One region of the Bacillus siamensis genome, then DNA from elsewhere that is predicted to be linked to it. Evidence: predicted binding sites of a transcription regulator. Region 1 holds the regulator's gene; each other region holds the start of a gene.
What was found. The regulator LexA, encoded in region 1, represses DNA repair genes until DNA is damaged. The targets are predictions, from matches to a motif close to CGAACATATGTTCG.

Region 1 (2,269 bases):
TTCACAAGTTAAAATATGTAAAAAAAGGGGGTGCAAAATTGAAAAAATGGTGGATATGTATTGCTGTTTTTTTATTATGTTTTTGCGGAGTACACTCAGCTGAAGCGGCTACCACTGGATTCGGATCAAAAACAAGCTTCATTATGGAGGGAGATGTAAAAGAGTTTTTTATTGAAAATCCGGGGGCTGTATCAGCTGATGATTACCTATTAGGATACAAGTTCACCATTGTAAACAATTCTTCATGCAATTTAAACGTGAAACTCCAACGGATGGCACTGAACGGAAACTTTTATACATTAAGTTCTAAAAGCTACAGCGGCAGCTGGTTAAACCTAAGTGCCCAGGACAAAAAATCAATTGATCCGCATCATAAATACAGGATTCTGATTGAAAGCTCTTCAAACGACTGTGAACCTGTCCATATTAAAGGGTTATACGGCGTGGAATATTATCATTTTGATTGAAAATAGATACCCGCAAAGGCAGCGGGTTTTTTTACATCTCGTCAAAACTTATTGTACTATGCACTAAATATTCATGAATAAAATGTAATCCGTCCGCTCCAAGTAAAGATAGTTATATATCAAAATCAGCCCGCACAAATACAAAAGTTGAAAAACGGATAAAAAGTTTCCTTAGAGAAACATTATTTATTGACTTCAAAAGTGAGATGCCGGATAATAAAGATGTAAGTTTTTCCTCCTTAGCAGGTTCGTTTCTTAAGCCAGGGCGAATCTGCTCTTTTTTATGCAAAAGAAAAACCCCTCTGAAAGGGGCTTTACGATAAATAAAGTTTAATAGAATTAATGAACGGCTCTGAATACGCCGATCACTTTCCCTAAAATACTTACGTTTTGCAGGATAATCGGTTCCATCGTCGGATTTTCCGGCTGCAGCCGCACATAATTGTCTTCTTTATAGAAGCGCTTGACCGTGGCTTCATCATCTTCGGTCATAGCCACCACGATTTCCCCGTTATTGGCCGTGTTCTGCTGTTTGACAATGACGTAATCTTTGTCAAAAATGCCGGCGTCAATCATACTTTCTCCCATGATTTCTAACATGAATACGTGTTCTCCCGGAGGAACCATCCGGTCAGGAAGTGGAAAATACTCGTCGATATTTTCAACAGCTGTAATCGGGATACCTGCCGTCACTTTTCCGATGACCGGGACATTGACAACCTGGCTTTTCGGAATTTGGACTTCTTCTTCATCCAATACCTCAATCGCTCTCGGTTTAGTAGGGTCCCGTCTGATCAGGCCTTTTGTCTCCAGCCGCGCCAAATGTCCGTGCACGGTTGAACTGGAAGCCAGTCCTACTGCTTCTCCTATCTCTCTTACAGAAGGCGGATATCCTTTCGTTTTTACCTCTTCTTTAATAAAACGCAGGATATCAAGCTGCCTTTTTGATAGCTTCGTCATATTTCGCACCTCAAAACGTCGATTTTAAGTAGATTATAGCATGATTTTCCTGACAGTACAAACATAGGTTCGAAAAAAACGATTGACAGAAACATTTGTTCGTATATACTGAAAGGTATAAAAAGCGAACAAACATTCTGGAGGTTGTTTAAATGGCGAAGGAATCTATCATATTTGTCGGACTGTTTACTGCGATTTTAAGTGCCGTTATTTTACTTGTTTCATGTACGGGAAATGATCAGGCGTTCAGCCAATATGTTAAAATAAAGGTTCAGGACGGAGATACTCTGTGGTCACTTGCGGATCAAGTAGCAAAGAAGAAAAATATTAACAAAGAAGATTTCATTGAGTGGGTGACGGAGAATAATCATCTCCAAACTGCTGATATAAAGCCCGGAGACGAACTTATTCTTCCGGTTAAGAAGGAGCATCCGGCCGTATATCAGCTGGCCATTGTCAATTAGAGAGGAAAGAGAGAAATGAAGGCGCTCATTTATGCCCGGGTAAGCACAAACAAAGAACAGCAGCAGACGTCTTTAAAAAGACAGGAAGAGGAGCTCAGTGAGATCGCTGCGGCAAACGGCATGGAAGTCGTAAAAGTCATTTCAGAGAAAGCCAGCGGTTACGAAATGGACCGCGACGGAGTATTTGAAATGCTTGATGAAATTAAAAAGTCACATATTGACGCGATATTGGTGCAGGATGAAACAAGACTGGGAAGAGGAAACGCCAAGATCGCGCTTTTGCATTGTATTTACAGGGAGAACGTAAAAATATATACGACGGCTCATAAAGGCGAGCTGGAGCTTTCCGAAGCTGATACGATGGTACTCGAAATCGTC
Region 2 (2,269 bases), 150 kb from region 1:
TTTTTACGACTTTAATTCTCGTTTTATTCCCCATCACGTCGTTGCCCTGCTTTAATTGCTCGGCACGGCGCACTTCAAGACGCACGGAAGAATAGAATTTCAGCGCGCGTCCGCCCGGTGTCGTCTCCGGATTTCCGAACATAACGCCGACTTTTTCACGAATCTGGTTAATAAAGATTGCGATTGTTTTAGATTTATTGATGGCCCCGGAAAGCTTACGGAGCGCCTGAGACATGAGACGCGCCTGTAAACCGACGTGTGAGTCACCCATGTCACCTTCAATTTCAGCTTTTGGAACAAGCGCCGCAACAGAGTCAACGACTACGATATCAACAGCTCCGCTTCGCACCAGCGCTTCAGCAATCTCCAGCGCCTGCTCTCCCGTATCCGGCTGAGACAGAAGCAGCTCTTCGATATTGACACCGAGCTTTTGCGCATAAACAGGATCAAGGGCATGCTCAGCATCAATAAATGCTGCCTGTCCGCCTTTTTCCTGAACCTCAGCGATGGCGTGAAGCGCTACGGTCGTTTTACCTGAGCTTTCAGGTCCGTACACTTCAATAATCCGTCCGCGTGGGTATCCGCCTATTCCAAGAGCGGTATCAAGTGCAAGGGAGCCGCTCGGCACCGTTGAAATTCTTGTATCCGTTTTTTCCCCGAGCTTCATGATGGAACCTTTGCCGAATTGTTTTTCTATTTGCTTAAGAGCCATATCTAAGGCTGCCTGACGATCACTCATTTATTTTTTTCCTCCTTTATCTTGCCACTACATATACTATACCTTGTTTACTGACATTTGCCAAGAAAAAAGCGAACGCATATTCGGATTTTTTCCGCGTTCGCTTTTCTTCAAAAGAACATAATTCCCTTCGTAAAAATTAAAAATCAGAGAAAACGCCCTTTTAAAACTTTATTTTTGATCCAGCATTTTTAAAATGAGATGGCAGCCGTATTTAGCGGCACGCTTTCTGATGCCGGTTCTTGATCCGGCAAAGTTAAATTCATGCACCTCTTCTTTTCCTTCCGCGGAAATGCCGATAAAGACGCGGCCCGGGGCATGCCCTTCCTGCGGATCCGGACCCGCAACTCCTGTAAAGCTGATACCGATATCGCTTCCGGTCAGCTTTCTGACACCGGCGGCAAGCTCGCGCGCGCACTCTTTGCTGACCGCTCCGCTATCTGCGAGCGTCTCAGCTTTCACGCCGAGCACATGCTGTTTCACACTGTCGGAATAGCAGACAACGCCTCCTGCAAAAAGTTGAGACGCGCCGCTCAAATCAGTCACCCACTCTGAAAACAGTCCGCCTGTAAAGCTTTCGGCAGAGGAAATCGTGATTCCGTTCTGTCTGCATGCTTTTGAAAGCTCCTTCACCAGGGACGTATCATCATATCCGTAGAAAAATTCACCGACCCGTTCTAAAATGGCGGCTTCCGTTTCTTTTAAAAGCCGTTCTGTTTCTTTTTCATCGGCATGTTTCGCCGTTAAACGCAGCGTGACCTCGCCGTCAGCAGCAAGCGGCGCAATCGTCGGATTCGTCTGCGCGTCAATGATATCTTCTAAATCAGCTTCAAGCTGAGATTCACCGATTCCGAAAAACCGCAGCACGGTTGAAACGATTTTCTCATTTGAACCAAGCTTTTTAAGAAGCAGCGGCTTCGCTTCATTTTCAAACATCGGACGCAGCTCGCTCGGCGGTCCGGGAAGCAGCATATAAAGCCTTGATCCGTGCTCTGCAAGCATTCCCGGCGCCATGCCGAAATGATTCGCCAAAACGTCCGAGCCCTCAATAACGAGCGCCTGTTTGCGGTTATTCGGCGACATGGTCCGTTTTGTTTTCGCGAAATACTCTTCAATCGACCGGAACGCTTCGTCATTCAGAACGAGCGGGCGTCCCATTGTGTTTGCAATGGTTTCTTTTGTTAAATCGTCCTTGGTCGGTCCGAGGCCGCCTGAAAAAATAATCAGGTCCGAGCGCTCTTCGGCAGTGCGGATGACTTGCTTAAGCCGCTCCGGATTGTCACCGACAGCGGTGTGGTAAAACACGTTTACGCCGATTTCCGCCAGCTCTTTACTGATAAACTGAGCGTTCGTATTGGCGATCTGGCCGAGCAGAAGCTCTGAGCCGACTGCAATGATTTCCGCTTTTTTTGCTATTTCCATGTTCAAGTCCTTCTTTCTTAGTTAGATGTTTTTAACGCATCCCAGTTCTTCGCAAAATAATCCCAGCCGGAAATGACTGTGAAGAGCACGGCCACCCATAAAGCGATA
Region 3 (2,269 bases), 750 kb from region 1:
GATATCCACTTCAAATACTTCAGCCGTTCGTGACACGATATCTGTCAGCTCTTCCTGCGTATAGTATTCAAGGCGCGACAGCACCCCGAACCGGTCTCTGAGCGGTGCGGTCAATAATCCCACTCTGGTCGTCGCTCCTACCAGCGTAAAAGGCGGAAGGTCAAGACGGACGGAGCGGGCGGACGGGCCTTTACCAATGACGATATCAAGGCAGAAATCCTCCATCGCCGGGTACAGCACTTCTTCAATTGAACGGTTCAGCCTGTGAATTTCGTCTATAAACAGCACATCTCCGGGTTCAAGCGCCGTCAGAATGGCTGCCAGGTCTCCCGGCCTTTCAATGGCCGGCCCTGACGTCGTCCGCATCTCTACACCCATCTCATTGGCCACGATCGACGCAAGCGTTGTTTTTCCGAGACCCGGAGGCCCGTATAAAAGAACGTGGTCAAGCGTTTCCTGCCTCATTTTCGCCGCATCGATAAACACGCGCAGATTTTCTTTCACCTTCTTTTGGCCGATGTACTGGGCGAGATTCTGCGGCCTGAGGCTTTGCTCGATTATTGATTCATGGCTGTCTGCTTCACTTGAAACGAGCCGTTCATCCATGAACATCACCTTACTTTAATAATTTTTGCAATGCTTTTTTCACATATTGATCTGTTGAAAGCGCCGTTTCCTCTTTTAAGTGAGGAAGCACTTTTTTAATTTCTTTTTCGGCGTAGCCGAGAACCCTGAGCGCTTCAAGCGCCTCGTCAAGCGCCGTTTCAGCCTCTTGTTTTTCAATGCGCGCTTCATGATTGAACAGATTGTCAATCATTTCAGGCACGACATCGGCCAGTTTGCCTTTTAAATCAAGAATAATCTGCCGCGCCGTCTTTTTGCCCACACCCGGAAATTTCACTAAAAAGGCTTCATCTTCCTGTTCAATCGCTTCGATGACGGCTCCCGGATCACCGGAACCGAGAATGGCGAGCGCCCCTTTCGGCCCGATGCCGGTGACGTTCAGCAGCTTTGTGAAAAGCGCTTTTTCTTCCCTGGTTGAAAAGCCGTACAGAGAAAAGGCGTCTTCTTTTATATGATGATACGTAAAAATGGTCTCTTGATTGCTTACCTTATAAATAAACGGATTCGGGGTGAAGACCTGATAGCCGATTCCGCCGTTTTCAATCACGATGTATTGGGGAGATACGTAATCAATCGTCCCCTTCACGAATTCAATCACACCTATTCACCTCTTTGACTGCTTATCATTGTAACACAAAAACAGCCAAAGTCTTATAGAAAAGTTAACGTATGTTCGCTTTGACACCTTCCGTTCAGAAAAAAAAGACATGTGTCACATGTCTTGCGTCAAAGTCAGCCGCTGTAAGTCTTAATATGATCGATCACGCTCTCAAACTCCGCTTTTGTCCTGTACGGTATGCCGTGTTCCAAATGCTTTTGCAATCGGCTTTCCAACCGCTCTAAATCAATTTGGAAGAAAGACTGGATCGGCTCCGACAGCGATCCGGGACGGCCGTGAAAAGTGGAAATCACCCCTCCGTCCGTGACACCGATATAACCGTTTACCTTACTGAGCGGAGAAATATCATCAACATGCTTACGGAAAAGAACGAAGCCTTTTTTCTGCTCAACGAGCGTCCAGCCGGCGTATGCGGCCCAAAAGTCTTCCATCGCCAAAACGGTTTCATCCGTATGTTCGATGCCGACATCACCGTCAAGATAGACCTTTTCCAGCTGGACGTGCACCCGAAGCGGCCCGTAATGCTCGACCTCTGCCCCGTATGCATCGTTTCCTCCGCAAATCAGGACTGCAGCTGATAAGATAAACATAAATAAAAGACGCCCACCGCAAATTCGTTTCACCAATAACACCTCTTTATTCAATCAAACTCTTGATGCTAGTTTGACCAAAGATACCGGTGCTTAACCGTTTTCTTTCTTTTGACTGCTTCGCCGAAAAAAAAAGCAGCCCTCTAATAAAGGCTGCCCCGCTTTATTATGCCCGGCCGGCTGATATCAGTTTCATCTGTCCGGGCGTCAGTTTGAGTCGATATCCTCTTACGGTCAAATACACAGTTTTTGTCCCGCGGCTTTTGTCGCGCTCCGTTTTTTTCATCCCGGCTCCTCCGTTACGTTTTATTTAGCTTTTATGTTAACAGCGCAATATAAAGAGCGTTTTAAGACTATGTAAAGAAATGATGAAAAAAATACTGCCGGATGAAATCATCCGGCAGTCCCGTCTAACGGCTGTTTTTGTTCATGTCTT

Region 2: recA (recombinase RecA) is a predicted target of LexA. The motif match lies at 812-825, and genes of this name have one in related genera.
Region 3: ruvA (Holliday junction branch migration protein RuvA) is a predicted target of LexA. The motif match lies at 1,287-1,300, and genes of this name have one in related genera.

The regions. Positions count from the first base shown of each region.
Region 1 is NZ_CP155579.1:1,850,899-1,853,167, forward strand. Features, by position in the region: gene ABDB98_RS09160 (hypothetical protein) at 39-467, shown strand; gene ABDB98_RS09165 (hypothetical protein) at 580-756, opposite strand; gene lexA (transcriptional repressor LexA) at 807-1,427, opposite strand; gene yneA (cell division suppressor protein YneA) at 1,580-1,891, shown strand; gene ABDB98_RS09180 (YneB family resolvase-like protein) at 1,907-2,269, shown strand, end outside.
Region 2 is NZ_CP155579.1:1,699,036-1,701,304, reverse strand. Features, by position in the region: gene recA (recombinase RecA) at 1-739, opposite strand, end outside; gene ABDB98_RS08690 (competence/damage-inducible protein A) at 911-2,161, opposite strand; gene pgsA (CDP-diacylglycerol--glycerol-3-phosphate 3-phosphatidyltransferase) at 2,179-2,269, opposite strand, start outside.
Region 3 is NZ_CP155579.1:2,597,160-2,599,428, forward strand. Features, by position in the region: gene ruvB (Holliday junction branch migration DNA helicase RuvB) at 1-606, opposite strand, end outside; gene ruvA (Holliday junction branch migration protein RuvA) at 617-1,222, opposite strand; gene ABDB98_RS12675 (BofC C-terminal domain-containing protein) at 1,357-1,833, opposite strand; gene ABDB98_RS12680 (hypothetical protein) at 2,000-2,119, opposite strand; gene ABDB98_RS12685 (YhcN/YlaJ family sporulation lipoprotein) at 2,244-2,269, opposite strand, start outside.